4 regions of the Enterobacter cloacae complex sp. R_G8 genome follow, and region 3 is predicted to be linked to each of the others. Evidence: predicted binding sites of a transcription regulator. Region 3 holds the regulator's gene; each other region holds the start of a gene.
The links. Region 3 encodes PurR, which represses purine synthesis genes. Its sites were predicted from a motif close to CANGCAAACGTTTGCNTG; they were not measured.

Region 1: a site for PurR is predicted at 4,384-4,401, ahead of purL (phosphoribosylformylglycinamidine synthase). Genes of this name have one in related genera too.
Region 2: a site for PurR is predicted at 3,678-3,695, ahead of pyrD (quinone-dependent dihydroorotate dehydrogenase). Genes of this name have one in related genera too.
Region 4: a site for PurR is predicted at 2,120-2,137, ahead of gcvT (glycine cleavage system aminomethyltransferase GcvT). Genes of this name have one in related genera too.

The regions. Positions count from the first base shown of each region.
Region 1 is NZ_CP102246.1:1,439,740-1,447,441, forward strand. Features, by position in the region: gene murQ (N-acetylmuramic acid 6-phosphate etherase) at 1-204, shown strand, start outside; gene NQ842_RS06935 (PTS transporter subunit EIIC) at 217-1,578, shown strand; gene yfhb (phosphatidylglycerophosphatase C) at 1,582-2,217, shown strand; gene tadA (tRNA adenosine(34) deaminase TadA) at 2,242-2,781, shown strand; gene mltF (membrane-bound lytic murein transglycosylase MltF) at 2,669-4,219, opposite strand; gene purL (phosphoribosylformylglycinamidine synthase) at 4,487-7,702, shown strand, end outside.
Region 2 is NZ_CP102246.1:3,422,810-3,430,511, forward strand. Features, by position in the region: gene rlmKL (bifunctional 23S rRNA (guanine(2069)-N(7))-methyltransferase RlmK/23S rRNA (guanine(2445)-N(2))-methyltransferase RlmL) at 1-657, opposite strand, end outside; gene NQ842_RS16330 (YcbX family protein) at 758-1,867, shown strand; gene zapC (cell division protein ZapC) at 1,864-2,406, opposite strand; gene pyrD (quinone-dependent dihydroorotate dehydrogenase) at 2,572-3,582, opposite strand; gene ssuE (NADPH-dependent FMN reductase) at 3,832-4,407, shown strand; partial or broken gene NQ842_RS16350 (sulfonate ABC transporter substrate-binding protein) at 4,400-5,399, shown strand; gene ssuD (FMNH2-dependent alkanesulfonate monooxygenase) at 5,359-6,504, shown strand; gene ssuC (aliphatic sulfonate ABC transporter permease SsuC) at 6,514-7,305, shown strand; gene ssuB (aliphatic sulfonates ABC transporter ATP-binding protein) at 7,302-7,702, shown strand, end outside.
Region 3 is NZ_CP102246.1:3,060,893-3,068,594, forward strand. Features, by position in the region: gene grxD (monothiol glutaredoxin 4) at 1-290, opposite strand, end outside; gene NQ842_RS14475 (C40 family peptidase) at 629-1,402, shown strand; gene sodB (superoxide dismutase [Fe]) at 1,525-2,106, shown strand; gene NQ842_RS14485 (MFS transporter) at 2,142-3,308, opposite strand; gene NQ842_RS14490 (YnhF family membrane protein) at 3,472-3,561, opposite strand; gene purR (HTH-type transcriptional repressor PurR) at 3,859-4,884, shown strand; gene punR (DNA-binding transcriptional activator PunR) at 4,902-5,813, opposite strand; gene punC (purine nucleoside transporter PunC) at 5,929-7,128, shown strand; gene cfa (cyclopropane fatty acyl phospholipid synthase) at 7,427-7,702, shown strand, end outside.
Region 4 is NZ_CP102246.1:1,095,479-1,103,180, forward strand. Features, by position in the region: gene ubiH (2-octaprenyl-6-methoxyphenyl hydroxylase) at 1-583, shown strand, start outside; gene ubiI (FAD-dependent 2-octaprenylphenol hydroxylase) at 596-1,798, shown strand; gene gcvT (glycine cleavage system aminomethyltransferase GcvT) at 2,196-3,290, shown strand; gene gcvH (glycine cleavage system protein GcvH) at 3,314-3,703, shown strand; gene gcvP (aminomethyl-transferring glycine dehydrogenase) at 3,826-6,699, shown strand; gene NQ842_RS05275 (SDR family oxidoreductase) at 6,772-7,515, shown strand; gene NQ842_RS05280 (6-phospho-beta-glucosidase) at 7,601-7,702, opposite strand, start outside.

The sequences.
Region 1 (7,702 bases), 1.6 Mb from region 3:
AACGTCAAGCTGGTGGACAGGGCCTGTCGCATGGTGATGGAAGCGACAGGCGCAGGCCGCGAAGAGGCGGAAGCCGTCCTCACGCAAACCGATCACGATGTGAAACCGGCCATTCTGATGATCCTGAGCGGGCTGGATGCCGCCGCCGCACGAGCTAAACTCGCTGCGCATGATGGGTTCTTACGGGCGGCATTAGAAAACTAAAAAGAGGCGTGTATGGAAAAAACAGCAGCGCTCGCCAGCCATATTTTGCAGGGGATCGGCGGAGAGAAGAACATTCAGCGTCTGGAAAACTGCATGACGCGCGTGCGCGTCGAGGTGCATGACGACGACCAGCTTGATATCGCGCATCTTAAGCAACTTCCTGGCGTCAGCGGATACGTTAAGCAGGGGCAGCAGCATCAGCTGATCGTCGGGCCGGGAAAAGCGGCACAGGTCGTTGATGCCATGCGCGCATTGATGGGCGGAGGGGCGGCCGTGCCGGTTGACGATGCCGGGCGCACCAAAGCGCAGGCGAAGGCCAAATACAAAGCCCCCATGAGCGATGCGCTGCGGCAGCTGGCAAACGTCTTTATCCCTCTTATTCCGGCATTTATTGCCTCCGGCTTGATCACCGGGATCATCAATATCCTCAAGCGCCCGGATATAGTCGGCGATTTTGCCACGCACTATCCGAACCTGCTCGGGATTCTGGGGATCTTTGGTAGCGCTGTCTTCGCCATCATGAACATTCTGGTTGGGGTCAATACCGCTAAAGTGTTTGGCGGCTCCATGGCCATGGGCGGGGTGATGGCCGGTATTCTCTCCAGCCCGCAGCTGGCGCAGATAACCCTGTTCGGCGAGGCCCTCCAGCCCGGTCGCGGCGGGGTGATTGCGGTGCTGCTGGTGGTCATTCTGATGTGCTGGATTGAGAAAAAGCTGCGCGCCGTTCTCCCCGGTTCAATTGAGCTGATCCTCAATCCGCTGCTGACCACGCTTATCACCGGCTGTGTGGCGATTGTGGCCCTGCAGCCGCTGGGCGGCTGGATCTCAGAGGTGATTGCCCACGGCGCTTCTCTGGCTATCGATCGCGGTGGGCTGTTCGTGGGGGCTGTGCTGTCAGGGACCTTCCTGCCGCTGGTGCTGACCGGGCTGCATCAGGGACTGGTACCGATCCACGTCGAGCTGGTGCAGGCGCATGGTTATAACGCGCTGCTGCCCATCCTGTCGATGGCGGGGGTAGGTCAGGTCGGTGCGGCGATTGCCGTGCTGATGAAAACCCGCAACGCGCGGTTGAAAAAAGTGATTAAAGGGGCGCTACCGGTTGGATTACTGGGCATTGGCGAGCCGCTGATTTTTGGTGTCACGCTGCCGCTCGGTAAGCCTTTCCTTGCGGCCTGTCTGGGCGGCGCGGTAGGCGGGGCGCTTATCAGCTACTGGAAAGTCGCCACCGTTATTACCTTTGGTCTCTCCGGTTTACCGCTGGCGCTTACCATCGTGACCGGAAAAGTCATGCTCTATCTGTTAGGCTATCTGGTAGCGGTGATCGCCGGGTTCCTGTTTACCTGGCTGGCGGGATTCAACGACCCAGAGGAGTAAGGTTTGGCTAATCACGAGCGTCGTGTTGTCTTTTTCGATCTGGATGGAACGCTGCATCAGCAGGATATGTTTGGTACGTTTATGCGCTACCTGCTGCGGCGTCAGCCCCTGAACGCACTGCTCGTCTTACCTTTGTTACCCGTGATTGGCCTTGCGCTGCTGGTGAAAGGCCGGGCTGCGCGCTGGCCAATGAGTCTGCTGCTCTGGGGCTGCACCTTTGGCCACAGTGAAGCCCGGCTCAAACAGCTTGAGCAGGATTTTGCGCACTGGTTTCGGGGTCATGTGACGGCGTTTCCGGTTGTGCAGGCGCGACTGACCAGCTACCTCGATGCGAACGATGCCGATATCTGGTTGATTACCGGCTCGCCGCAGTCGCTGGTAGAGCAGGTCTATTTTGATACGCCGTGGTTGCCGAGAGTGAACCTGATCGCCACGCAGATCTCCCGTGGTTACGGCGGGTGGGTATTGAGCATGCGCTGTCTGGGGCACGAAAAGGTGGCCCAGCTGGAGATGCGCATTGGCACGCCGCTGCGTCTGTACAGCGGTTACAGCGACAGTAAGCAGGACAACCCGCTGCTCTATTTTTGCCAGCACCGCTGGCGCGTGACACCTGCGGGTGAACTTCAGCAACTCGAATAGTTTTATCCATAGTGGGTGTGTATAATGCCGCCCGCTTTTCGACTGGAGTATCAACCGTTGTCCAACCCTGAATTCACACATGAATACTGGATGCGTCATGCGCTAACGCTTGCCCGGCGCGCCTGGGACGAGGGGGAAGTGCCCGTGGGGGCCGTGCTTGTCCATAACAATCAGGTGATTGGCGAAGGGTGGAACCGCCCGATTGGCCGCCACGATCCTACCGCTCACGCAGAAATCATGGCACTTCGTCAGGGGGGGCTGGTACTGCAAAACTACCGTCTGCTCGACACCACGCTGTACGTCACGCTTGAACCGTGCGTCATGTGTTCCGGCGCGATGGTGCACAGCCGTATCGGTACGCTGGTCTTTGGTGCGCGGGATGAAAAAACCGGCGCTGCGGGCTCGCTGATGGATGTGCTCGGACACCCGGGAATGAACCATCAGGTGAAGACTATCGGTGGGGTACTTGCACCAGAGTGTTCGGGGCTATTAAGTGATTTCTTTCGAATGCGCCGTCAGCAGAAAAAGCAACAAAAGGCAGAATTGAAGTCCTCGGGCGATTAATTTCGTCCGGTGCCACAACGGGATAGCTCTGCGCCAGTTGCCTGGCCTCCGTCGCCTCTTTTTCTTTCTCCAGCAGATACCCCACCAGGCTAATTTGATACTTACGAATATTTTCCACGTAAGCATAAGCCTCATGCCCGCGCGCATAACCGTAGGTCAGCTTGTTGTACCACGGCTTCTGGCTCAGAAGCGGCAGACGCTGTTTTACGTCAGACCAGCTGTCGGGGTTGCCTTTTGTTTTTGCCGTCAGGGCACGGGCGTCCAGCATGTGGGCATAGCCCATGTTGTAGGCGGCCAGCGCGAACCAGATGCGCTCCTCTTCCGGCACCGTCTCAGGCACTTTGGCCATCATATCCTGCAGGTAGCGCGCGCCGCCGCTGATGCTCTGTTCCGCATCGGTACGGTCGGTCAGCCCGAGGCTCTGCGCGGTATTTTTGGTCAGCATCATCAGGCCGCGCACGCCGGTCGGCGAGGTGGCCTGGGTGTCCCAGTGTGATTCCTGATAAGAAATCGCCGCCAGCAACCGCCAGTCGATCTCCTGGGCATATTTTTCGAATAACGGCTGCAGGTCCGGCAGTACGCTATCTACGGCGCGCAGGAAGCTACGGGTGTCGACGTAGTCAAAGTCGTCACCATGGCCGAGGTACTTCTCCTCAAGGCGTGCCAGCGTACCGTCTTCATTGATGGTGTTATAAAAATCGAGCATGGCCGCAGAGAGGGTCTGATCGTCATCCAGATGGGTAAACCAGGTGACCGGCTGTTCGTCCGTCACGTCCAGCGCCACGGCGATTTCAGGATGCACCCGCTGGAACAGGCTGATCGCCACGGAGTCGGCGATGGTGTAAGGCAGTTTCTGATCTTTGACCTGGTCCAGCAGCTCCGTCGTGCCGAGTTTAGGGTCAACGGTCCAGCTCAGATCGGGGTATTTCTTCTCCTTCAGCTCACGCAGATCGTCAATCACCACATGGCCAGGGGCAATCGTCAGCTGTTGAGCATTGATCGAGGCGAGCGTGCGCGGGCGCAGGCTCCCGACGCGATAGACCAGCTGCTGTGAAACGGAGTAATAGGTCGGGCCCGGCTGGTAATTCTTGCTGCGCTCGCTGTTGTACACCAGCCCGGCGGCGAGGATATCGGCATCGTCGTTATCCAGGTCATCAAACAGCTGGCTGATGTTCTGGCGCACGGTGATTTTGAGCTTCACGCCGAGATAATCAGCAAACTGCTGGGCCAGTTCATAATCCAGACCGATAGTTTTGCCGTTGATGTCGCTGTAAATCAGCGGAGAGCTGAGGGTACTGACGCGCAGCTCCCCCCGCTCCTGAATAGCGGCGATGCGGTTTTCGGCTTTGCCGAACCAGGGGATGGAAGGCCAGAGGGCCACTGCCAACAGCAACGTTACAATGCCGATGAGCAGATAATTAATCTTTAATTTTTTCAATTAGTTAATTCTCTGCGACGCCGGTTGCCTTAGTCTGCTGTAGCCATGTTAAAAATAAGGTTTGCCATTGATTGAGCGGCATTTTGCGTAAAGTTACGCCACTTGGCAACCAATTAGAGAGACAGGTCACATCTATTGTTAAATGTCTTTGCCGATTTTATTTCGACGCAAACGGTTTCGTCGACGCTCAGGATTCTCTATAATGACGCCCGTTTTCCCCCCTTGCGCACACTGTAAGCGCCCCGGCGCTTCGAAGACGAGAGACTTATGATGGAAATTCTGCGTGGTTCGCCTGCACTGTCTGCCTTCCGTATTAACAAACTGCTGGCACGTTTTCAGGCAGCCGACCTTCCGGTAAGCAATATTTACGCTGAGTATGTCCATTTTGCTGACCTGAATGCCCCCCTGAATGCAGAGGAGCGCGTACAGCTGGAACGCCTGCTCAAGTATGGCCCAAGCCTGAGCAGCCATACCCCAACCGGTAAACTGATTCTTGCGACGCCTCGTCCAGGCACCATCTCCCCCTGGTCTTCCAAAGCGACTGACATCGCACACAACTGTGGTCTGAACCAGATTAACCGTCTGGAACGCGGCGTGGCGTACTATGTTGAAGCCTCCACCCTGAGCGACGCGCAGTGGCAGGCGGTGGCCGCAGAGCTGCATGACCGCATGATGGAGAGCGTGTTTGCTTCTCTGGATGATGCGCAGAAACTTTTCTCCCACCATCAGCCTGCGCCAGTCCAGAGCGTGGATTTGCTGGGGCAAGGCCGTCAGGCGCTGATTGACGCCAACCTGCGTCTCGGCCTGGCACTGGCAGAAGACGAGATCGACTACCTGCAGGATGCGTTCGTTAAGCTGAACCGTAATCCGAACGATATCGAACTGTATATGTTCGCGCAGGCTAACTCCGAGCACTGCCGCCACAAGATTTTCAACGCCGACTGGATTATTGACGGCGAACAGCAGCCGAAGTCGCTGTTCAAAATGATCAAAAACACCATGGAGAAAACCCCTGACCACGTGCTGTCTGCCTATAAAGACAACGCTGCGGTGATGGAAGGTTCCGAGGTGGGCCGCTTCTTCGCCGATCGCGAAGCAGGGCGCTATGATTTCCATCAGGAGCCGGCGCATATCCTGATGAAAGTGGAAACTCACAACCACCCGACGGCGATCTCTCCGTGGCCGGGTGCGGCGACCGGTTCCGGCGGCGAAATCCGTGACGAAGGGGCGACGGGCCGTGGTGCTAAACCAAAAGCGGGTCTGGTCGGTTTCTCCGTCTCCAACCTGCGTATCCCGGGCTTTGAACAGCCGTGGGAAGAAGATTTCGGCAAGCCAGAGCGTATTGTGACCGCGCTGGATATCATGACCGAAGGCCCACTGGGCGGCGCGGCATTCAACAACGAATTTGGTCGTCCGGCACTGAACGGTTACTTCCGTACCTATGAAGAGAAAGTGGACAGCCACAACGGCGAAGAGCTGCGCGGCTACCACAAGCCGATCATGCTGGCGGGCGGGATCGGTAACATTCGTGCCGATCACGTGCAGAAAGGTGAGATCGTCGTCGGTGCGAAGCTGATCGTCCTCGGTGGGCCGGCGATGAACATCGGTCTGGGCGGCGGTGCGGCCTCTTCAATGACGTCCGGTCAGTCTGACGCGGATCTCGACTTTGCCTCCGTTCAGCGCGACAACCCTGAAATGGAGCGTCGTTGCCAGGAAGTGATCGACCGCTGCTGGCAGCTGGGTGATGCTAACCCGATCCTCTTTATTCACGACGTTGGGGCGGGTGGCCTGTCCAACGCCATGCCGGAGCTGGTGAGCGACGGGGGGCGCGGCGGGCGTTTCAACCTGCGCGACATTCTGAGCGATGAGCCGGGCATGAGCCCGCTGGAGATCTGGTGTAACGAATCCCAGGAACGTTATGTGCTGGCCGTCGCAGCCGATCAGCTGCCGCTGTTTGACGAGCTGTGCCGTCGAGAGCGCGCTCCGTATGCCGTCATCGGTGAAGCGACTGAAGAGAAACACCTGACCCTGAGCGATACCCATTTCGACAACCAGCCAATCGACCTGCCGCTGGACGTGCTGCTCGGCAAAACGCCGAAGATGACCCGCGACGTACAGACCCGCAAAGCGGCGGGCAACGCGCTGGATCGTCAGGGCATTACCGTAGCAGAGGCGGTGAATCGCGTGCTGCACCTGCCTGCGGTGGCAGAGAAAACCTTCCTGGTCACCATCGGCGACCGTACCGTGACCGGCATGGTCTCGCGCGATCAGATGGTAGGTCCGTGGCAGATCCCGGTGGCGAACTGCGCCGTGACCACCGCGAGCCTCGACAGCTACTACGGTGAGGCGATGGCGCTGGGCGAACGTACCCCGGTAGCGCTGCTGGACTTCGCGGCCTCTGCTCGTCTGGCCGTCGGTGAAGCGCTGACCAACATCGCCGCGACGCAGATTGGCGATATCAAACGTATCAAACTGTCCGCGAACTGGATGGCCGCTGCCGGTCACCCGGGCGAAGACGCAGGCCTGTATGAAGCCGTTAAAGCGGTGGGTGAAGAGCTCTGTCCTGCACTCGGCCTGACCATTCCGGTGGGTAAAGACTCCATGTCGATGAAAACCCGCTGGCAGGAAGGCAACGAGCAGCGCGAAATGACTTCGCCGCTGTCGCTGATCATCTCCGCGTTTGCCCGTGTGGAAGATGTGCGCCATACCGTGACCCCACAGCTGTCGACCGAAGACAACGCCCTGCTGCTGATTGACCTGGGTAAAGGTCACAACGCGCTGGGTGCCACCGCGCTGGCACAGGTTTACCGTCAGCTGGGTGATAAACCGGCTGACGTGCGTGATGTGGCGCAGTTAAAAGGCTTCTACGACGCCATTCAGGCGCTGGTGGCGCAGCGTAAACTGCTGGCCTACCACGACCGTTCCGACGGCGGCCTGCTGGTGACCCTGGCAGAGATGGCCTTCACCGGACACTGCGGTGTTGAAGCGAATATCGCGACGCTTGGCGAAGATCGTCTGGCGGCACTGTTTAACGAAGAGCTGGGCGCGGTGATTCAGGTGCGTGCGGCAGATCGTGACGCGGTTGAAGCCTTGCTGGCTCAGCATGGCCTGGCAGACTGCGTACACTACCTGGGTAAAGCCGTTCAGGGTGACCGTTTCGTGATTGAAGCAGACGGCCATGCGGTGTTCAGCGAAAGCCGCACCACGCTGCGTATGTGGTGGGCGGAAACCACCTGGCAGATGCAACGCCTGCGTGATAACCCGGAATGTGCCGATCAGGAACACAATGCCAAGGCCAACGACAACGATCCTGGCCTGAACGTGAAGCTCTCCTTCGACATCAACGAAGACATCGCTGCGCCGTACATTGCGACTGGCGCGCGCCCGAAAGTCGCCGTGCTGCGTGAGCAGGGCGTTAACTCCCACGTTGAGATGGCTGCAGCCTTCCACCGTGCAGGCTTTGATGCCATCGACGTTCACATG
Region 2 (7,702 bases), 360 kb from region 3:
ATGCAGGCCGGGAGCGCGGTCAGTCGCCAGCATGGCGGCTTCAATCAGCAGCGTGCCGGATCCACACATGGGGTCGAGCAGTGGCGTTCCCGGCTGCCAGCCGGAGCGCATCACGATGGCGGCGGCCAGGGTTTCTTTGATGGGCGCCATACCGGTGCGATCGCGGTAGCCACGCAGATGCAGACCCGCCCCGCTCAGATCCAGAGAGATACTGGCGGTATCGCCATTGAGCCAGACGTTAATGCGCAGATCCGGGTTTTCACGATCGACGTTTGGTCGTTCTTTATTTTTACGCGTAAAACAGTCCACGATGGCGTCTTTCACACGCAGCGCGCCGTACTGGCTGTTGCGGATCTCATCGTTTACGCCGTTAAAATGCACCGCAAAGGTGGCATCTGGCGTGAAGATCTCTGTCCAGTCGATCATCTGTACGCCGGTATAGAGGTCAAGATCGCTGTAGACCTTGCACTCTTTCATCGGCAGCATGATGCGCGACGCCAGACGGCTCCACATCAGGCTCTGGTAAATAAGCCGTGTGTCGCCCTCAAAATGGACACCACCCTGAACCACCTGGCACTCTTGCGCGCCCAGGGTTTCCAGTTCAGTTTTTAACAGCTCTTCCAGCCCACGGGCCGTACTGGCAAACAGAGAATTCATATCGTCACTTTTACTCTAAGAAAATTGTCGCGCATTATAGCTAATATGACGTGTATGTCATAAAGTTGAAGGCTTATTTTCATTCGAGGGACTGTGCACAGTGGCGACGTTATCCAGGCTTTTTATTCATCCGGTGAAATCCATGCGCGGTATCGGCGTTTCTCACGCGCTGGCTGACATAAGCGGATTTGCCTTCGATCGTATTTTTATGGTCACCGAGCCTGACGGTACATTCATTACCGCACGCCAGTTCCCGCAGATGGTTCGCTTTACGCCTTCACCGCTTCACGACGGTCTGCACCTCACCGCGCCGGATGACTCCAGTGTAGTGATTCGCTTTGCTGATTTTGCGCCTGTCGATGCGCCAACGGAAGTGTGGGGCAATCATTTTACCGCTCGCATTGCCCCGGACGAAATTAACCGCTGGCTGAGCGGCTTCTTCTCCCGCGAGGTACAGCTGCGCTGGGTGGGTCCGGCGCTGACACGACGCGTCAAGCGCCACGAAGCGGTTCCCCTTTCGTTCGCCGATGGCTTTCCGTTCCTGTTAACCAACGAAGCGTCACTGCGTGACCTGCAGCGCCGCTGTAAGGCCAGCGTGCAGATGGAGCAATTTCGACCGAATCTGGTGGTGACCGGCACTGAAGCCTGGGAAGAAGACACCTGGAAAGTGATCCGCATCGGCAGCGTGATTTTTGATGTCGTGAAGCCGTGCAGCCGCTGTATCTTCACAACCGTGAGCCCGGAGAAAGGCCAGAAACACCCTTCCGGCGAGCCGCTGAAAACCCTGCAGTCGTTCCGCACTGCGCAGGACAATGGCGATGTGGATTTCGGCCAGAATCTTATTCCACGCTCCAGCGGGGTCATCCGCGTGGGCGACGAGGTGGAAATTCTCGCCCGTGGGCCAGCACGCGTATACGGCGCAGGTCAGGAAGAAGAGTTTGTCGACGTTGAGATGCAAACCAGTTCGGCGGTGGATATTCACTGGCAGGGCCGCGTTATTCGGGGAAACAATCAGCAGGTTTTACTTGAGCAACTGGAGCAAGCCGGGATCCGCATCCCGTATTCCTGTCGGGCGGGTATCTGTGGATGCTGTCGTATCAAGCTGGTCGGGGGCGAAGTGAGTGCGCTGAAGAAATCAGCAATGGGTGATGACGGGACGATCCTGTGCTGCAGCTGTATTCCTAAAACGTCAGTACAGCTGGAAGCTTAAACCGCCTGTTCCAGGCTGAACGAATCTACGCGAAGCTGCGGTTTCAGCCTGTCATTCATCACTTTAATAGCATCCCCGAGCTGCATCGTCCGCCCGGCAATGGTCACGCCGGGCTGGGCCAGCAGACAAAGCGCAGCATTTTCGCCAGGTTCCACTACCAGCAAACTCACCTCTTCTGCGGTATCGCTCAGATTGACGCTGGCCGCGTCGCCCGTGGCTGGCGTCCAGTTCATGTCGTGCGGCAGAAAATGCCAGCTTTTTGGCATTTGCGGTTTCAGGAAACGAATCGCCACCAGCGCGTTTAATACCAGTTCGGCACGCTGTTCTTTTGAGAGCTGCAGGTCACGGCATTTCTCTTCAAAAGAGAAATAAAGCGCAGCGTCGTCGACACAAAAACCAGACGGGGAGAAAGCGTCCGGGGTTAACATGCGACGGGCAAAACGAGAGCGGAACAACATACCATTGGCTAAATCGAGCATCATACGGTCATGCTCGTCACAAAAATACCAGCGCCAGTTATCGTCAGGTTTAATTCGCATGTTTCTCTCCCGTCCCCAAACGTCCTGTACTAAAAATGTCCTGATTGTCGCTTCGTTTATAACACCATTAATAAAAGACTATAATGTCTAAATAAGCAACAGTGACGGAATATAAAACAACCAGGGCTGGAAATAAAGCCCTGGTTGTCTGATTAAGAGAAAAGATTAGATATGAGTAACGATTTCTTTAATCAGTGGCGGTCCTTTAAAAATAAAGCCGGAATAGATTTGCACCAGTGAGGCTCCCGCAGCCATCTTCTCGCGCGCAGCAATCACCGAATCGATACCACCGACACCGATAATGGGTAGACGACCTTTTAATTCGGCGGAGAGTGCGCGAATAATTTCCGTACTTTTTAATTGTACCGGACGTCCACTTAACCCACCCGCTTCGTCACAGTTTTTCATTCCCTGAACGAGGGAGCGATCGAGCGTCGTATTGGTTGCAATCACACCATCAATATTATGACGAACTAAACTGTCGGCAACCTGGATCAATTCTTCAGCAGAAAGATCCGGTGCGATCTTAACCGCCACCGGGACATATTTATGGTGGATCGCCTGCAGTGCATTTTGTTTATTTTTAATGGCGCTCAGAAGATCGTCCAGCGCTTCACCATATTGCAGAGAACGTAGCCCCGGGGTATTCGGCGATGAAATATTCACGGCGATATAACCGGCATAGGCGTAGACTTTATCCATACAAATCAGATAGTCATCTTTACCCTGCTCAACCGGCGTGTCTTTATTTTTGCCAATATTGATGCCTAATACGCCATCGAAATGAGCTTTTTTGACGTTCTCTACCAGATGATCCACGCCGAGGTTATTAAAGCCCATGCGGTTGATCAGCCCCTCGGCTTCAACCAGGCGGAACAGACGCGGCTTATCATTACCTGGCTGCGGACGCGGCGTGACGGTACCGATTTCGATGGAACCAAAGCCCATCGCGCCCAGGGCATCAATGCACTCGCCATTTTTATCCAGACCGGCCGCCAGACCCAGCGGGTTTTTAAAGGTCAGACCCATGCACTGCACAGGTTTTTCCGGCACATTCTGACGCACCAGTGCGGCCAGCGGCGTACCCGTAATACGGCGTAACTGCTGGAATGTAAATTCATGAGCGCGCTCAGGGTCGAGCTGGAAAAGGGCTTTACGAACGAAGGGGTAGTACATGAACTCTCCTGGATTCCCGGTGTGCAAACCGGGAGGGGATTATGTGCGATCCTGCCCGGAAAGGGAATTGACCTGTGGCAAAAAAATGGACGTAAAACGCAAACGTTTACCTGTCAGTACACTTGTTATGCACTTTTTCGCATTTTAATTGCAGATAAATCATTTAGTGGAATAACCGCGCAGTGTCACACTCCAGAAAATTGTTATGAATGTTAGATAAAAGCAAACAATTAGTTATAAGGAGCACACATGCGCGTCATCACCCTGGCCGGAAGTCCACGATTCCCTTCTCGTTCCAGCGCCCTGCTGGAATATGCCCGCGAAAAGCTCAATGCGCTGGATGTGGAAGTGTGCCACTGGAACCTGCACAACTTTGAGCCTGAGGATCTGCTCTACGCCCGCTTTGACAGCCCGGCACTGAAAACCCTGACTGAACAACTCAAAAGTGCTGACGGGCTTATCGTGGCGACGCCGATTTATAAAGCCTCATTTTCAGGCGCACTGAAAACGTTGCTCGATCTGCTGCCTGAACGTGCACTTGACGGCAAAGTGGTGTTGCCGCTGGCAACGGGCGGCACGGTTGCTCATTTACTGGCGGTGGATTACGCCCTGAAGCCGGTACTGAACGCGTTGAAGGCGCAGGAGATCCTGCACGGCGTTTTCGCCGATGACTCGCAGGTGATCGATTACCAGCATAAACCTCATGTCACACCGAACCTGCAAACCCGCCTCGACAGCGCACTGGAAACGTTCTGGCATGCCCTGCACCGTCGCGATATTCAGGCCCCTGCGTTTGGACAGCCACAAGGAGTCGCGCATGTTTAAAACACTGAGTCGAATTAGCCTGGCTGGTCTGCTGGCACTCTCGTCACTGGCCCATGCAGCAGAGACGGCACCTGACAGTTTGCGCATTGGTTACCAGAAAGGCAGCGTCAGCATGGTGCTGGCCAAAAGCCACCAGCTTCTGGAAAAACGCTTCCCACAGACCAAATTCTCCTGGGTGGAGTTTCCTGCCGGCCCCCAGATGCTGGAGGCATTGAACGTCGGCAGCATCGATTTAGGCAGTACCGGCGATATTCCACCGATCTTTGCACAGGCGGCCGGGGCGGATCTGGTCTACGTCGGCGTTGAACCCCCGAAACCCAAAGCGGAGGTGATTCTGGTGCCTGAAAACAGCGCCATAAAAAATGTGGCCGAACTTAAGGGTCACAAAGTCGCGTTCCAGAAAGGTTCCAGCTCGCACAACCTGCTGCTCCGCGCCCTGCAGGAGGCCGGGCTAAAGTTCACCGATATTCAGCCCGTCTATCTGACTCCGGCTGATGCACGCGCCGCCTTCCAGCAAGGCAATGTTGACGCGTGGGCCATCTGGGATCCTTACTACTCCGCGGCATTATTGCAGGGTGGCGTGCGGGTGTTAAAAGATGGCACCACACTGAAACAAACCGGTTCGTTCTACCTCGCTGCCCGTCCATATGCCGAGAAAAACGGTGCCTTTGTTCAGGAGGTCCTGAATACCTTTACCGAGGCCGATACCCTGACGCAAAGCCAGCGACCGGAGAGCATCACCCTGCTGGCGAAAACCATGGGCTTACCGGAGGCGGTGATCGCCAGCTATCTCAACCACCGTCCACCCACCACCATCACCCCGGTGGACGCGCATGTCGCAGCCCTGCAGCAACAGACTGCTGACCTCTTTTATCAAAACCGCTTAGTTCCAAAACAGGTGAACATTCGCGAACGCATCTGGCAGCCCACAGCCAAAGAAGGAGCCAAATCATGAGTCTGAATCTTTTCTGGTTTTTACCTACCCACGGTGATGGACACTATCTTGGTACCGAAGAGGGTTCGCGCCCGGTTGATCACGGGTACCTGCAGCAGATTGCGCAGGCGGCAGACCGAATCGGTTTCACCGGCGTGCTGATCCCCACCGGTCGCTCGTGCGAAGACGCCTGGCTGGTCGCCGCGTCGATGATCCCGGTCACCCAGCGCCTGAAATTCCTGGTGGCATTACGCCCGAGCGTGGTTTCCCCGACCGTTGCTGCCCGTCAGGCGGCAACGCTCGACAGACTTTCCAACGGACGCGCGCTGTTTAACCTGGTCACCGGCAGCGATCCGCAGGAGCTGGCCGGTGACGGCGTGTTCCTCGATCATACGGAACGCTATGAGGCCTCCGCCGAGTTCACCCGCGTCTGGCGCCGTCTGCTTGAGGGCGAAACGGTCACCTTTGAAGGCAAACATATTCATGTACGTGACGCGAAACTTTACTTCCCGCCTGTTCAGCAGCCGCGTCCGCCACTTTACTTCGGCGGATCGTCGGATGTGGCGCAGGATCTGGCGGCAGAACAGGTCGATCTCTATCTGACCTGGGGTGAACCTCCTGAATTGGTGAAAGAGAAAATCGCCCAGGTGCGGGCCAAAGCCGCCGCTCACGGCCGCAAGGTACGCTTTGGCATTCGCCTGCACGTGATTGTGCGTGAAACCAACGAAGAGGCCTGGCAGGCCGCAGACCGGCTGATTTCACATCTGGACGATGAGACCATCGCCAAAGCGCAGGCGGCATTTGCGAAAACCGACTCCGTAGGACAACACCGGATGGCCTCATTACATAACGGCAAACGCGAGAATCTGGAGATCAGTCCGAATCTGTGGGCGGGTGTCGGCCTGGTACGGGGTGGTGCGGGTACCGCGCTGGTGGGTGACGGTCCGACCGTGGCAGCGCGTATCAATGAATATGCTGAGCTGGGTATCGACAGTTTTATCCTGTCGGGCTATCCGCATCTTGAAGAGGCGTACAAAGTGGGTGAACTGCTGTTCCCGCATCTGGATGTCGCCATCCCGGACATTCCGCAGCCCCGACAGCTGCAGCTTCAGGGCGAAGCCGTGGCCAACGAGTTTATTCCACGAAAAGTCGCGCAAAGCTAAGGAGTTGCCATGTTCGTCACCTCACACAAATGGCTGCTGCGGGCCGCCCCGTGGTTTTTACCTGTCGGCATAGTCCTTATCTGGCAACTGGCCTCCTCCACCGGCTGGCTTTCGAGCCGCATTTTGCCCTCTCCGGAGGGCGTTATCGAAGCCTTCTGGTCGCTGAGTGCCAGCGGCGAGCTGTGGCAGCACCTGGCCATTAGCTCGTGGCGCGCGTTGATTGGGTTTTCCATCGGCGGCAGCATCGGCCTGGTACTGGGGTTAATCAGTGGCCTTTCCCGTTGGGGTGAGCGTTTACTGGATACCTCTATTCAGATGCTGCGCAACGTACCGCATCTGGCGCTGATCCCACTGGTCATTTTGTGGTTTGGTATTGATGAGAGTGCCAAAATTTTCCTCGTGGCGCTGGGCACGCTGTTCCCGATTTACATCAATACCTGGCATGGGATCCGCAATATCGATCGCGGGCTGGTTGAGATGGCACGCAGCTACGGGTTATCAGGATTTGCCCTGTTTATCCATGTGCTCCTGCCAGGTGCCCTGCCCTCCATTATGGTCGGCGTTCGCTTTGCGCTCGGCCTGATGTGGCTGACGCTGATCGTCGCAGAGACCATCTCAGCCAACTCCGGTATCGGTTATCTGGCGATGAACGCCCGTGAATTCCTGCAAACGGACGTGGTGGTGGTCGCCATTATCCTTTACGCCCTGCTGGGCAAACTCGCTGACGTCAGCGCCCAGTGGCTGGAACGTAGCTGGCTGCGCTGGAACCCGGCCTATTTCTCTCAGGAGGCGAAAGCATGAATACCGCCCGACTCACACAGGGGACACCGCTGTTACTCAACGGCGTCACAAAACGCTACGGCGAAAAAACCATTCTTAACGCCCTGGATCTGCATATCCCCGCCGGGCAATTTGTGGCCGTGGTCGGTCGCAGCGGCGGCGGTAAGAGTACGCTGCTGCGCCTGTTAGCCGGGCTGGAAGCCCCGAACGGCGGGGAAATTCTGGCAGGGACAACGCCGCTTGCCAATATTCAGGATGATACCCGCATGATGTTTCAGGACGCGCGCCTGCTGCCCTGGAAAACGGTAATTGATAACGTCGGGCTGGGTCTGAATGGCCACTGGCGGGAGGAGGCGCGCCAGGCGCTGGCCGCCGTCGGGCTGGAGGATCGCGCCGGTGAATGGCCTGCGGCCCTCTC
Region 3 (7,702 bases):
TGCAGTTCGCCGCGCTGATACATTTCAATCAGGATATCGCAACCGCCAACCAGTTCACCGTCGACCCACAGCTGCGGGAACGTCGGCCAGTTAGCGTATTTTGGCAGCTCAGCGCGGATGTCCGGGTTCTGCAGGATATCAACGTAAGCAAAACGTTCACCACAGGCAGACAGCGCCTGAACCGCTTGCGCGGAGAAGCCACAGCTTGGCAGCTTCGGAGAACCTTTCATATACAGCAGAATCGGGTTTTCAGCGATCTGGCGCTGGATTTTTTCAATAGTGGTGCTCATGTCTTGCTTCCTTTAACTTCTGTTACGGCATTAGTCTGACATTGTAGCGGTTCAGACTGGCATCGGAAAATAACATTTTTGTCACGTATAGCTATTTTATCGCGAGTGGGGAAAAGTTGCATTGTAAATGGTGCTTAACCCTGCGGCAGGCAGGGTTTTGCTTAGGGCGTGAACAATTGTGCGACAAATCGATGAATTTTTTTGCACTTGCTAACGAAACAGGTTTTTAGATTGAAAAATGCTATTAACTTCTCGGGTTTTTATGGATTAGAATCGACGGGCTTTGTAAATCATACGCGGGTATTATTGATGACCTGCATTAATCAGGGGACTGCCCAGTGGCGCGGATAAATAAAATCTCGATCACGCTCTGTGCTTTACTGTTTACATCACTCTCTTTCACGCCAGCGGCAAACGCCTCTCAACAGGCGCGGCACTCTGCTGTGCAAAAAACGCATCTGGCAAAAACCACAGAACGTAAAAAAAAGACCACCAGTAAGAACGAAAAGAAAAAAACAACTGCTCAAACGAAAAAGACCGCCTCCAGCAAATCGAAATCAACATCTTCCCGCACTGCCCTCGCATCGAAACGTAAAGCCTCACAAACTGCTGCCAACCTCGTAACGGAAAAATGCACCACGCGCAAAGGGCATAAAGCCAACTGCACGAAAGTGACGAAAATTGCCGACGCGCATAAGGTTCGGGTACAGAAAGCGCAAAAAACGGCGATGAATAAGCTTATGGGGCAAATTGGCAAACCGTATCGCTGGGGTGGCACTTCTCCCCGCACCGGTTTTGACTGCAGCGGGCTGGTGTATTTCGCCTATAAAGATCTGGTGAAATTCCGCATTCCGCGCACCGCCAATGAAATGTACCACCTGCGCGACGCCGCCCCCGTTAACCGTGGCGAGCTGCAAAATGGCGATCTGGTCTTCTTCCGCACCCAGGGTCGCGGTACGGCTGATCACGTCGGCGTGTATGTGGGCAATGGGAAGTTTATTCAGTCGCCACGAAGCGGTCAGGACATTCAGATCACCTCGCTTAGCGAAGACTACTGGGTGCGTCACTACGTCGGCGCACGCCGCGTCATGACACCGAAAACCATCCGCTAAACCCTGCCCTGCCGTCACCACGGCAGGGTAAGTTCCTCTTTTGCATACCCTTTCAATTTGCTATCCTGTCCTTGTTGTCTGTGTGGTTATTGGCAACGCAAAATACAATAAGGAGAGAAGCAATGTCGTTCGAATTACCTGCACTACCGTATGCAAAAGACGCCCTGGCACCGCACATTTCTGCGGAAACCCTGGAATATCATTACGGCAAACATCACCAGACCTATGTCACCAACCTCAACAACCTGATCAAGGGCACCGATTTTGAAGGCAAAACGCTGGAAGAGATCGTCCGCAGTTCAGACGGTGGCGTATTCAACAACGCTGCTCAGGTGTGGAACCACACTTTCTACTGGCACTGCCTGGCGCCAAATGCGGGCGGCGAGCCGACCGGTGAACTGGCTGCTGCGATTAACGCCGCCTTTGGCAGCTTTGCGGAGTTCAAAGCGAAATTTACCGATGCCGCAATCAAAAACTTCGGTTCTGGCTGGACATGGCTGGTAAAAGAGGCCGATGGCAAACTGGCTATCGTCTCCACGTCTAACGCGGGTACACCACTGACCACCAGCGCGACTCCGCTGATGACCGTGGATGTCTGGGAACACGCGTACTACATTGATTACCGTAACGCGCGTCCTAACTACCTGGAGCACTTCTGGGCACTGGTTAACTGGGACTTTGTGGCGAAGAACTTCGCCGCGTAAGAGAGACGCAGAAGGGTTTCCCCTTCTGCGTTTTTTTATTCGGCAGCACAGGCCGCTTCAGGCTGTTTACGACCCGACATCATCACTAGCAGCAGGCCAAGCGCGGCAATAATGGCCCCCATCACCGGCACAAAGCTGTATCCCAGACCACCCGAAATCACAGCACCACCCGCTGCGGCACCGAGCGCATTGCCCAGATTGAACGCACCAATATTCACTGACGAGGAGAGGCCCGGCGCCTCATGCGCGACGCGCATTACGCGCATCTGCAGCGGCGGAACCACGGCAAAGGTGGCCGCCCCCCAGACGACCATCGCAATGGCCGCGCCAACTTCATTACGCGCCAGCCACGGGATGGCAACCATGATGACAATCAGCAGGGTCAGAAAACCCTTCAGCGTTCCGCTCACGGAGCGGTCAGCAAATTTCCCGCCCAGATAGTTACCAATCGAGAAGCCCACGCCAATCAGCACCAGCATCGCGGTGATAAAGATCGGCGTCGCGTGAGTGATGTCATGCAGCACCGGCGAAATATAGGTGTAAAGGGTAAACATCGCCCCGGCACCCAGCACGGTAGTAAGCAGCGCCGAGAGCACCTGCGGGCGCATCAGTACCGACAGCTCTTTACGTACCTCAGGCCGCTCACCAGCGCTGCCTTTCGGCAGGGAGAAGAACAACGCCACCATCGCGACAACGCCCAGTACGGCGGTTGCCAGGAACGACATACGCCAGCCAATGACCTCTCCCAGCCAGGTCGCCGCAGGAACACCGCCAATGTTGGCGATGGTCAGGCCCATAAACATGGTTGCCACGGCACTCGCCTGCTTGTGTTTGGGCACCACGCTTGCGGCAACCACCGACCCCAGCCCAAAGAAGGCACCGTGGTTAAGGCTGGTCAGAATGCGGGACAGCATCAGTGTGGTGTAATCCGGCGAAATGGCGGAGAGCACATTGCCGAGGGTAAAGATAGCCATCAGGAAAATCAGCGCGTTACGGCGAGCGCGGTGGGAAAGCAACAGCGTCATCAGCGGAGCACCAACCATTACGCCAATGGCATAGGCGCTGATTAACATCCCGGCTGCAGGGATAGAGACGTCCACACCGCGGGCGATAACCGGTAAGAGCCCCATAGGGGAGAATTCAGTAGTGCCAATCCCAAAAGCGCCAATCGCCAGGGCCAGCAGGGGAAAATTGATTTTCATGCGTCAACTCCGGATGCCGTGTCAGGTCGTGACACAGAACAAAGAAGGCGAAAGCATGACATTAATCACAAAAAATGAGAAGTTAACAAATTGGCAAAAGATTTTTGCCGGAGATGTAACAATCAGGGGAAGCGGGAGAGAGCGAACGCCCCCTCCGCGTAAATCAGTGCAGTGCAGCCGTCAGACCCGCGGCAACAATCAGCGCCAGCACAATAATGGTGGTGAACAGCGAAAACTTCAGATCGGAACTCATCAATTTTTCTCCTTTTAATCCCCCCACGAAAAGTGAGCTTGCTCATTTTTACACAATTTACGTCAAAAATCTTCCCGGATTTAAACGGATAACCACTTTAGCTCTTCCCCTTTTCATCAAGATAGGACAAAATTCCACGCTAAATTTATTAGCGTACCGGCCATTGACCCCCTCCTGACGTCCCGTGTCGTTTTCCTGGCGTGCCGCAATTCAAGATTGCGTGATAAGGGTGAGAGAAGGCAAACGTTTACCTTCAAGGTTTTCAGGAGTTTAGGATATGGTCTGGAGTGACATTTAATGGCAACAATTAAAGACGTAGCAAAACGCGCAAACGTTTCCACTACAACCGTATCACATGTAATTAACAAAACCCGCTTCGTGGCGGAAGAGACGCGCAACGCCGTCTGGGCGGCAATCAAAGAGCTGCACTACTCGCCGAGTGCCGTTGCGCGCAGTCTTAAAGTTAATCACACCAAATCTATTGGTTTGCTGGCGACCAGCAGTGAAGCGGCCTATTTTGCCGAAATCATCGAAGCGGTTGAGAAAAACTGCTTCCAGAAAGGCTATACCCTGATCCTCGGCAACGCGTGGAACAACATTGAAAAACAGCGCGCCTATCTGTCGATGATGGCGCAAAAACGCGTGGATGGCCTGCTGGTGATGTGCTCCGAGTATCCGGAGTCCGTGCTTTCCATGCTGGAAGAGTATCGTCATATCCCAATGGTGGTGATGGACTGGGGCGAAGCGCGCGCCGACTTTACCGACTCCGTCATCGATAACGCCTTTGAAGGCGGTTATATGGCGGGCCGCTATCTGATTGAACGCGGTCACCGTGAAATTGGCGTGATCCCGGGGCCGCTTGAGCGCAACACCGGTGCTGGCCGTCTGGCCGGATTTATGAAGGCGATGGAAGAAGCGCTGATCACCGTGCCGGAAAACTGGATCGTGCAGGGCGACTTTGAGCCGGAATCGGGCTACCGCGCCATGCAGCAGATCGTTTCCCAGCCGCATCGTCCAACGGCGGTGTTCTGCGGCGGGGATATCATGGCGATGGGGGCCCTGTGTGCGGCCGATGAGCTGGGCCTGCGCGTGCCGCAGGATATTTCCGTGATCGGCTATGACAACGTGCGCAACGCGCGCTTCTTTACCCCAGCGCTGACCACCATTCACCAGCCGAAAGACTCCCTGGGTGAAACGGCCTTCAATATGCTGATGGACAGGATCGTCAACAAACGTGAAGAGTCGCAGTCGATTGAAGTCCACCCGCGTCTTATCGAACGCCGTTCCGTTGCGGATGGTCCGTTCCGCGACTACCGTCGTTAATCACTGTACGGAGCCAGTTACGCTGGCTCCCGTAACCATTCCCGGTTAAGCGTTTCGCTGTCTCCCAGGTAATCCAGTAACCACGCCATGGCGGGCGACACGTCATTTTGTTGCCACGTCAGGCAGCAGGCTGCATCCGGGAACGGATTCTCCAGCGTCAGTTCGACCCATTCACCGGTATCGATTCTCGGCTTAGCGAAATGCACGGGCACCATCGCGACACACAGCCCGGCACTGAGGCAGGTCGCGGAGGACTCCCAGTCCGGCGCCACCACCCGCCGCTGATTATCCAGAAGCCAGGTAATACGTTTTGGCAACGAGCGCGAGGTATCTTCCAGCACCAGCGACGGCCAGTTGCGCAGCGTGTCGTCACTCAGCGGCCCCTCCATGGCAGCCAGGGGATGATCGCTTGCCACCACACATTTCCAGCTCAACATGCCCATATCACGAAACGCATAGCGTCCCCCGACGGGGATCGCCTGGGTCGCCCCAATCGCCATCTCTGCCCTGCCGTCCGCCAGCGCGTCCCAGACGCCGTTGAACACCTCCTGCGAGACGCGAAGTTCAACGTCTGAAAAATGACGATAGAAATCCACAATCATCTGCCGGGTGCGCTCGGGTTTGACGATGTTATCCACGGCAATGGAGAGATGCCCGCGCCAGCCGTTGGCGATCTGCTGACACTGTTCACGGGTGATCTGCATTTTTTTGATAACAGAACGCCCTTCTTTCAAAAACCACGCCCCTGCCGGCGTTAATTCCACATCGCGATGACGTCGTTCAAACAGCGGCACAGCCAGCCACTCTTCGAGCTGACGTACCGTGTAGCTTATCGCGGAGGGAACGCGGTGTAGCTCCTGTGCGGCACCGCTGAAACTGCCGTTTCGTGCGACAGCATCGACAACTTCAAGAGAATAATCTGACCACATTTTCTGCCTGCAAAAAATTTGAATGCACTAGCCAAATATTAGCGTTTCACAACCCGCTTTGCACTCCCTACACTCTGCGCCAGTGTCTACCTGCCTCCTCAAGGAGAATAAAACAATGCAACCCAGGAATGGATTTTTAGTCTGGCTCGGCGGTTTGAGCGTGCTGGGCTTTTTGGCCACCGATATGTACCTGCCCGCGTTTGCGGCGATGCAGGCAGATTTACAAACCCCTGCTGCGGCCATCAGCGCCAGCCTGAGTTTGTTCCTCGCGGGCTTTGCCATTGCACAGTTGCTCTGGGGCCCGCTCTCCGATCGCTTTGGGCGTAAACCGGTGCTGTTACTGGGCCTGGGCATTTTTGCCGTCGGCTGTCTGGGAATGTTATGGGTACGCGATGCGACCTGGCTGCTGGTGCTGCGCTTTGTGCAAGCCGTCGGCGTCTGTGCGGCAGCGGTGACCTGGCAGGCCCTTGTTACCGACTACTACCCGGCCAACCGCACCAACCGCATTTTCGCCACCATTATGCCCCTGGTAGGGCTTTCACCTGCCCTCGCTCCCCTGCTGGGCAGCTGGATCCTGGTGCATTTCGAGTGGCAGGCTATCTTCGCCACGCTGTTTGCCATCACGCTGGTACTGATGCTGCCGGCGTTTGCCCTCAAGCCCGCGCATAAAAAAGAGGCGCATGCCGACGCCAAACCGATCACGTTCCTCTCCCTGCTGAGCGCCAAAGCGTATCGTGGTAATGTCCTGGTCTATGCCGCCTGCTCGGCGAGCTTCTTCGCCTGGCTCACTGGCTCGCCGTTTATTCTGCACGATATGGGATACAGCCCGGCCGCCATTGGCCTGAGCTATGTCCCGCAGACCATCGCCTTCCTGCTGGGCGGATACGGCTGCCGTGCGGCACTGCAGAAATGGGAAGGCCAGCAGATGCTGCCATGGCTGCTGGTGCTCTTTGCTCTGAGTGTGATCGCCACCTGGGCTGTCGGTTTTATTCCGGGCGTCGGCCTGGTAGAGATATTGATTCCGTTCTGCGTGATGGCAGTGGCTAACGGCGCCATTTACCCTATCGTGGTGGCACAGGCGTTACGTCCTTTCCCGCAGGCGACAGGTCGTGCCGCTGCCCTGCAAAATACCCTGCAGCTGGGTCTGTGCTTCCTGGCAAGCCTGGTGGTTTCAGCGCTGATTGCCACGCCGCTGTTGACCACCACCAGCGTGATGCTGGCGACTGTTGTGCTGGCCGTGATGGGATATCGCGTGCAATCAGCCGCACAACGTGAGCTTGATAGCCCCACGCAGCCGGAAACGTCGCATGCGTAGTCACTGCGGAAAATATGTGACATTTCAGTGATTAGGTTGCTAAGAATTTTCTATTGAATCACCAAATTTTGAGGCCTATACTAAATTTGGTTCGATTAAATACGATAAATATTAAGTGTTAACGGGAGCCGGAGTGCTCCCGTTTTACCATGGAAGGCATTTCGGCAAGGGATATCTCCCTTCCTCTGTTCTACGTCGGATACTAGCCTCGCGGTATTTACCGTGAGATTTCTCACAAACCATAAAAAGCGTCTACGCTGTTTGAAGGTTCTGATCACAGTAAGGTGATGGAGAAGCTATGAGTTCATCGTGTATAGAAGAAGTCAGCGTTCCGGACGATAACTGGTCCCGGATCGTCAGTGAACTGTTAGGTCGTGCAGGCATCACTATCAACGGATCTTCACCCTCCGATCCGCAGGTCAAACATCCCGATTTTTTTAAACGCGTGCTGCGCGAGGGATCGTTAGGGCTGGGCGAAAGCTATATGGATGGCTGGTGGGATTGCGAGCGGCTGGATATTTTCTTTGCCAGCGTGTTGCGCGCCGGTCTGGAGAACCAGCTCCCCCGCAATATC
Region 4 (7,702 bases), 2.0 Mb from region 3:
AGCGTTTGAGCGTTTCACCCAGCACGGCCCGCTGGCCATGCTGCCGATGTCAAACGGACGCTGCTCGCTGGTGTGGTGTCATCCCCAGGATAAAGCGGCTGACGTTGAGGCCTGGTCCGACGAACGTTTTTGTTCCGAGCTGCAAAAAGCCTTTGGCTGGCGGCTGGGGCGTATTACCCATGCGGGAAAACGCGCTGTTTACCCGCTGTCGCTGACCACGGCATCTCAGTCCATCTCCCATCGCGTGGCGCTGGTGGGCAATGCCGCACAAACGCTGCACCCAATCGCCGGGCAAGGCTTCAACCTTGGGTTGCGCGACGTGATGAGCCTGGCAGAGACTCTGTCCCAGGCGTGGCATGAGCAAAAAGATTGCGGTGCGTATCCGGTGCTCAGCCATTATCAAAAGCGACGCCGGGCGGATAAAGAAGCGACTATCGGCGTCACCGATGGCCTGGTACATCTGTTTGCCAATCGCTGGGCACCGCTGGTTGCAGGCCGCAACCTTGGGCTGATGGCGATGGAATTATTCATTCCGGCACGTGACGTGCTGGCGCAGCGGACCCTTGGTTGGGTCGCGCGTTAAGGAGTTATCATCGTGCAAAATGTTGATGTCGCCATTGTGGGCGGCGGAATGGTAGGGCTGGCGCTGGCCTGTGGTTTACAGGGCAGCGGTCTGCGCGTGGCCGTGCTGGAACAAAATCTGCCTCAGCCAGTTGCGCACGATGCGCCACCGGAACTGCGCGTCTCGGCAATCAACGCCGCCAGCGAAAAACTACTGACGCGCCTTGGCGTCTGGTCAGATATCGTGGCGCAGCGTGCCAGCTGCTATCACGGGATGGAAGTGTGGGACAAAGACAGCTTTGGCCATATCGCGTTTGATGATGAAAGTATGGGCTATAGCCATCTGGGTCATATCATCGAAAATGCCGTCATTCACCATGCGTTATGGCAAAAAGCGCAATCCTGCAGCGATATCACCCTGATCGCGCCCGCGCAAATCCAGCAGGTGGCGTGGGGGGAAAACGAAGCGTTTATCACCCTGCAGAGCGGCGATATGTTGACCGCACGGCTGGTGGTGGGCGCGGATGGCGCAAACTCCTGGCTGCGTAACAAGGCGGATATTCCCCTGACCTTCTGGGACTATCGTCATCATGCGCTGGTCGCGACCATCCGTACTGAAGAGCCGCACGGTGGCGTTGCGCGCCAGATTTTCCATAACGATGGCATTCTGGCGTTTCTGCCGCTGAGCGATCCGCACCTGTGCTCGATCGTCTGGTCTCTGGTGCCGGAAAAAGCACAGCTGATGCGCGAGGCGACGCCAGAGGCGTTTAATCAGGCGCTGTGCATGGCGTTTGATAACCGTCTTGGGCTGTGCACCCTTGAGAGCGAACGTTTGGTATTCCCATTGACCGGCCGCTACGCGCGCCAGTTTGCGGCACACCGTCTCGCGCTGGTGGGTGACGCGGCGCATACCATTCATCCGCTGGCCGGGCAGGGGGTTAACCTCGGCTTTATGGATGCGGCAGAGTTGGTGAATGAGTTGCGCCGTCTGCACCGCGAAGGTAAAGACATCGGCCAGCATCTCTACCTGCGTCGCTACGAACGTAGCCGCAAGCACAGCGCGGCGGTGATGCTGGCAGGCATGCAGGGCTTTCGCGAGCTGTTTGCCGGGGCAAACCCGGCGAAAAAACTGCTGCGCGACATCGGCCTCAAACTTGCCGACACCCTTCCAGGCGTAAAACCTCAACTTCTTCGCCAGGCGATGGGTCTTAACGACCTGCCTGACTGGCTACGCTGATTTAGACCCCCGTCACACTTTATTTACCCGGCCTCTGCGCCGGGTAAATATGCTCGTTTGAAATATTCTAATTTCACGTCATTTTTCGCATTAGATAATCTAATCTGGCTATTTTCGTGTTGCGGAAATTCGGCCCGTTTTTCCGCACGAAATATCACCATGTGCTAAATCTTGTTAGATTGTTGTTAATTTTATGCGGGTTGAATCGCATTTTACCAGTGAATAACTCTGTAGGCTTTTCAGCGTTTTTTGGTCATAAGCTAATGTGATGACCTGTTTTACCTTATGGTTAATCGCCGGTTTCGGTGGTAAGTTCAGGTAAAAGAGAACGTTTGCGTCGGCGCCGGGGAACGGGGCCGATACCGGGATTCACGGTGAATTTTTCAACGAGGAAAAGATGGCTCAACAGACTCCTTTGTACGAACAACACGTGTTATGCGGTGCACGTATGGTGGACTTTCACGGCTGGATGATGCCGCTGCATTACGGCTCACAGATTGATGAGCACCACGCGGTACGCACCGATGCCGGTATGTTCGACGTGTCCCACATGACGATTGTCGATCTGCGCGGTAGCCGCACCCGGGAGTTTTTGCGTTATCTGCTGGCAAACGACGTCGCAAAACTGAAGACGCCAGGTAAAGCGCTCTACACCGGCATGCTAAATGCCTCCGGCGGCGTGATTGATGACCTCATCGTCTACTATTTCACTGAAGATTTCTTCCGCCTCGTTGTAAACTCCGCCACCCGCGAAAAAGACCTCTCCTGGATTACCCAACACGCCGAACCGTATGCCATCGACATCACCGTACGTGATGATCTGTCTCTGATCGCGGTGCAGGGGCCGAACGCGCAGGCGAAAGCCGCCACGCTGTTCAACGACGAGCAGCGTCAGGCCACCGCTGGCATGAAGCCGTTCTTCGGCGTGCAGGCAGGCGATCTGTTTATCGCGACCACCGGCTATACCGGTGAAGCGGGCTATGAAATTGCCATGCCGAATGAAAAAGCCGCCGACTTCTGGCGTGCGCTGGTGGAAGCGGGCGTCAAGCCAGCAGGACTGGGCGCGCGCGATACGCTGCGTCTGGAAGCGGGCATGAACCTTTATGGTCAGGAGATGGACGAAAGCGTCTCTCCGCTGGCTGCTAACATGGGCTGGACCATCGCCTGGGAACCGGCCGATCGCGAATTCATTGGCCGTGAAGCGCTGGAGATGCAGCGCGAAAAGGGCACTGAACAGCTGGTTGGCCTGGTGATGAAGGAAAAAGGCGTGCTGCGCGGCGAGCTGCCGGTACGTTTTACCGATGCAGACGGCAATCCGCGTGAAGGCGTGATCACCAGCGGTACCTTCTCCCCGACGCTGGGCTACAGTATTGCACTGGCACGCGTGCCGGCCGGCATTGGCGAAACGGCGGTGGTACAGATCCGCAACCGTGAAATGCCTGTCCACGTGACCAAACCGATTTTTGTTCGCGCCGGTAAACCGGTCGCCTAATCATTTTTATCAGGAGAACTTCAATGAGCAATGTGCCAGCAGAACTGAAATACAGCAAAGAACACGAGTGGCTGCGCAAAGAGGCGGACGGCTCTTATACCGTTGGGATCACCGAGCACGCGCAAGAGCTGCTGGGCGACATGGTGTTTGTTGACCTGCCGGAAGTGGGCGCGACCGTCAGCGCGGGCGACGACTGCGCTGTCGCGGAGTCCGTTAAAGCGGCATCTGATATCTACGCACCGGTAAGCGGTGAAATCATTGCCGTTAATGATGCGCTGAGTGACTCCCCGGAACTGGTCAACAGCGAGCCGTATGAAGGCGGCTGGATCTTCAAGATCAAAGCCAGCGACGAATCGCAGGTTGCTGCGCTGCTGGATGCCACCGCATACGAAGCCCTGTTAGAAGACGAGTAAGCCATTATCCCTCTCCCTTCGGGAGAGGGCAGGGGTGAGGGTGCCCATCTTCCCCTCACCCTACCCCTCTCCCACAGGGAGAGGGAACTTAAATTCACTGCACGTTTCAGGAATCATCGCTCATGACACAGACTTTAAGCCAGCTTGAAAACCGTGGCGCCTTCATTGAACGTCACATTGGGCCGGATGCTCAGCAACAGCAGGAGATGCTGAAGACAGTTGGCGCGGATTCATTAGACGCACTGATCGGCCAGATCGTGCCAAAAGACATCCAGCTTGCCACGCCACCACAGGTGGGTGAGGCGACGACTGAAGTTGCTGCGCTGGCAGAATTAAAGGCCATCGCTGCTCTTAACAAGCGCTATAAGTCTTACATTGGCATGGGTTATACCAACGTGCAGTTACCGCCGGTGATCCTGCGCAACATGCTGGAAAACCCGGGCTGGTATACCGCGTATACCCCCTATCAGCCGGAAGTGTCCCAGGGCCGTCTGGAAGCGCTGTTGAACTTCCAGCAGGTGACCCTGGATCTGACCGGACTGGATATCGCTTCCGCCTCTCTGCTGGATGAAGCCACTGCTGCGGCAGAAGCCATGGCGATGGCGAAGCGCGTGAGCAAGCTGAAAAACGCCAACCGCTTCTTTGTGGCGGCGGATGTTCATCCGCAGACGCTGGATGTGGTACGCACCCGTGCGGAAACCTTTGGCTTCGACGTCATTGTCGATGATGCCGACAAAGTACTGGATCACCAGGACGTCTTTGGCGTGCTGCTGCAGCAGGTGGGTACCACCGGCGAAGTGCATGACTACAGCGCGCTGATGACCGAACTCAAATCCCGCAAAGTCGTTGTCAGCGTCGCCGCTGATTTTATGGCGCTGGTACTGCTAACGGCGCCTGGCAAACAGGGTGCGGATATTGTCTTCGGCTCTGCGCAACGCTTCGGTGTGCCGATGGGCTACGGCGGCCCGCACGCAGCATTCTTTGCGGCAAAAGATGAATTCAAACGCTCCATGCCGGGCCGTATTATTGGCGTGTCAAAAGACGCTGCCGGTAACACTGCGCTGCGCATGGCGATGCAGACGCGTGAGCAGCATATCCGCCGCGAGAAAGCGAACTCCAACATTTGTACGTCACAGGTTCTGCTGGCAAACATCGCCAGCCTGTATGCGGTGTTCCACGGTCCGGTTGGCCTGAAACGCATCGCCAGCCGCATTCACCGTCTGGCCGATATTCTGGCCTGCGGTCTGCAGCAGAAAGGCCTTAAACTGCGTCACGCTCACTACTTCGACACCCTGTGCGTTGACGTGGCGGACAAAGCGGCGGTGCTGGCACGTGCTGATGCGGCGCAAATCAACCTGCGCAGCGACATCCATAACGCGGTCGGCATCACCCTTGATGAATCCACCACCCGTGAAGATATCGTCAACCTGTTTAACGTGTTGCTGGGCGACGCGCACGGTCTGGACATCGATACGCTGGACAAAGAGGTCGCGCTCGACAGCCGTTCTATTCAGGACGGTATGCTGCGTGACGATGCGATCCTGACGCACCCGGTCTTTAACCGCTACCACAGCGAAACCGAGATGATGCGTTATATGCACTCTCTGGAGCGCAAGGATCTGGCGCTGAACCAGGCGATGATCCCGCTGGGCTCCTGCACCATGAAGCTGAACGCGGCGGCCGAGATGATCCCTATCACCTGGCCTGAGTTTGCTGAGCTGCACCCGTTCTGCCCGGCCGAGCAGGCGGAAGGCTATCACCTGATGATCAACCAGCTCTCCGACTGGCTGGTGAAACTGACGGGTTATGACGCGCTCTGCATGCAGCCAAACTCCGGCGCGCAGGGTGAATACGCCGGGCTGCTGGCGATCCGCCACTATCACGAGAGTCGTAACGAAGGCCACCGTGATATTTGCCTGATCCCAAGCTCTGCCCACGGCACCAACCCGGCCTCTGCCCAGATGGCGGGAATGGAAGTGGTCGTGGTGGCGTGCGATAAGAACGGCAACATTGACCTCGCTGACCTGCGTGCGAAAGCCGAACAGGCGGGCGATAAGCTCTCCTGCATCATGGTGACCTACCCGTCGACTCACGGCGTGTACGAAGAGACCATCCGTGAAGTCTGCGAAGTAGTACATCAGTTCGGCGGCCAGGTTTATCTTGATGGCGCGAACATGAATGCGCAGGTGGGCATTACCTCGCCGGGCTTCATCGGCGCGGACGTTTCGCACCTGAACCTGCATAAAACCTTCTGCATTCCGCACGGCGGTGGCGGCCCGGGTATGGGGCCAATCGGCGTGAAAGCGCACCTGGCACCGTTTGTTCCGGGCCACAGCGTGGTGCAGATCGAAGGGATGTTGACCCGTCAGGGCGCGGTGTCAGCGGCGCCGTTTGGTAGCGCCTCAATCCTGCCAATCAGCTGGATGTACATCCGCATGATGGGCGCAGAAGGGCTGAAAAAGGCAAGCCAGGTGGCCATCCTGAACGCTAACTACATCGCGACCCGCCTCAAGTCGGCCTACCCGGTGCTCTACACCGGCCGCGATGGCCGCGTGGCGCACGAGTGCATTCTGGATATTCGTCCGCTGAAAGAGCAGACCGGCATCAGTGAACTGGATATTGCTAAACGTCTGATCGACTATGGATTCCATGCACCAACCATGTCCTTCCCGGTTGCGGGTACGCTGATGGTGGAGCCAACGGAGTCCGAGAGCAAAGCCGAGCTGGACCGCTTTATTGATGCGATGCTGGCCATCCGCATGGAGATCGACCGCGTGCAGGACGGCGAATGGACGCTGGAAGACAACCCGCTGGTCAATGCGCCGCACACGCAGCATGAAATGGTGGCGGAGTGGACTCACGGTTACAGCCGTGAACTGGCGGTCTTCCCGGCCGGTGTGGCAAACAAATACTGGCCAACCGTGAAACGTCTTGATGACGTCTACGGCGACCGTAATCTGTTCTGCTCCTGCGTACCAATGAGCGAATACCAGTAATCGTGTTGATGTAGTAACGTAGGCCGGGTATGGCGAAGCCGCCATACCCGGCTTTTTTATTGGGAGAAAAGAATGGGTATTGCACTTGTCACCGGCGCCAGCCGCGGTATCGGTAAAGCCACCGCGCTGCAGCTGGCAAACGAAGGCTACACCGTGGCGGTGAACTATCACCATAACATTAAGGCCGCGACGGACGTTATCAACCAGATCGTCGGGGCGGGCGGTAAAGCCTTTGCCCTGCGCGCGGATATCAGCGATGAAGCGCAGGTACTGGCGATGTTCGACAGTCTTGACCGCGAAGCGGAGCCGCTGACCGCGCTGGTAAATAACGCCGGGATCCTGTTTGAGCAATCCACCATCGAAAATCTTTCGGCTGAACGCATCAATCGTGTGCTGGCAACCAACGTCACGGGGTATTTCCTCTGCTGCCGTGAAGCGGTAAAGCGTATGTCGCACAAACATGGCGGCAAGGGTGGGGCGATTGTGAATGTCTCCTCCGCGGCGTCACGACTGGGCGCGCCGGGTGAGTATGTGGATTACGCGGCGTCCAAAGGGGCGGTGGATTCACTGACAACCGGGTTAGCGCTGGAAGTGGCGGCGCAAGGTATCCGCGTTAACTGCGTGCGCCCTGGGCTTATCTATACCGACATCCATGCCGACGGTGGAGAGCCGGGACGTGTGGATCGCGTTAAGTCGTTGCTGCCGATGCAGCGCGGTGGCCAGCCGGAAGAGGTGGCCCAGGCGATTGTCTGGCTGCTGAGCGAGAAGGCGTCGTACGTGACGGGCAGTTTTATTGAGTTAGCGGGCGGGAAGTAAACCCTTTACCCTAACCCTCTCCCCAAAAGGGAGAGGGGAGCAATCGTAGGCCGGTGCAAGCGTAGCGCCGCCCGGCGTTACAGAGTTAAAGCGTCTCACCGTTACTGGCAATCACACCTTTATACCACTCGAAGCTTTTCTTACGGGAGCGCGACATGTCACCCGTGCCGTCGTCGTGCTTGTTCAC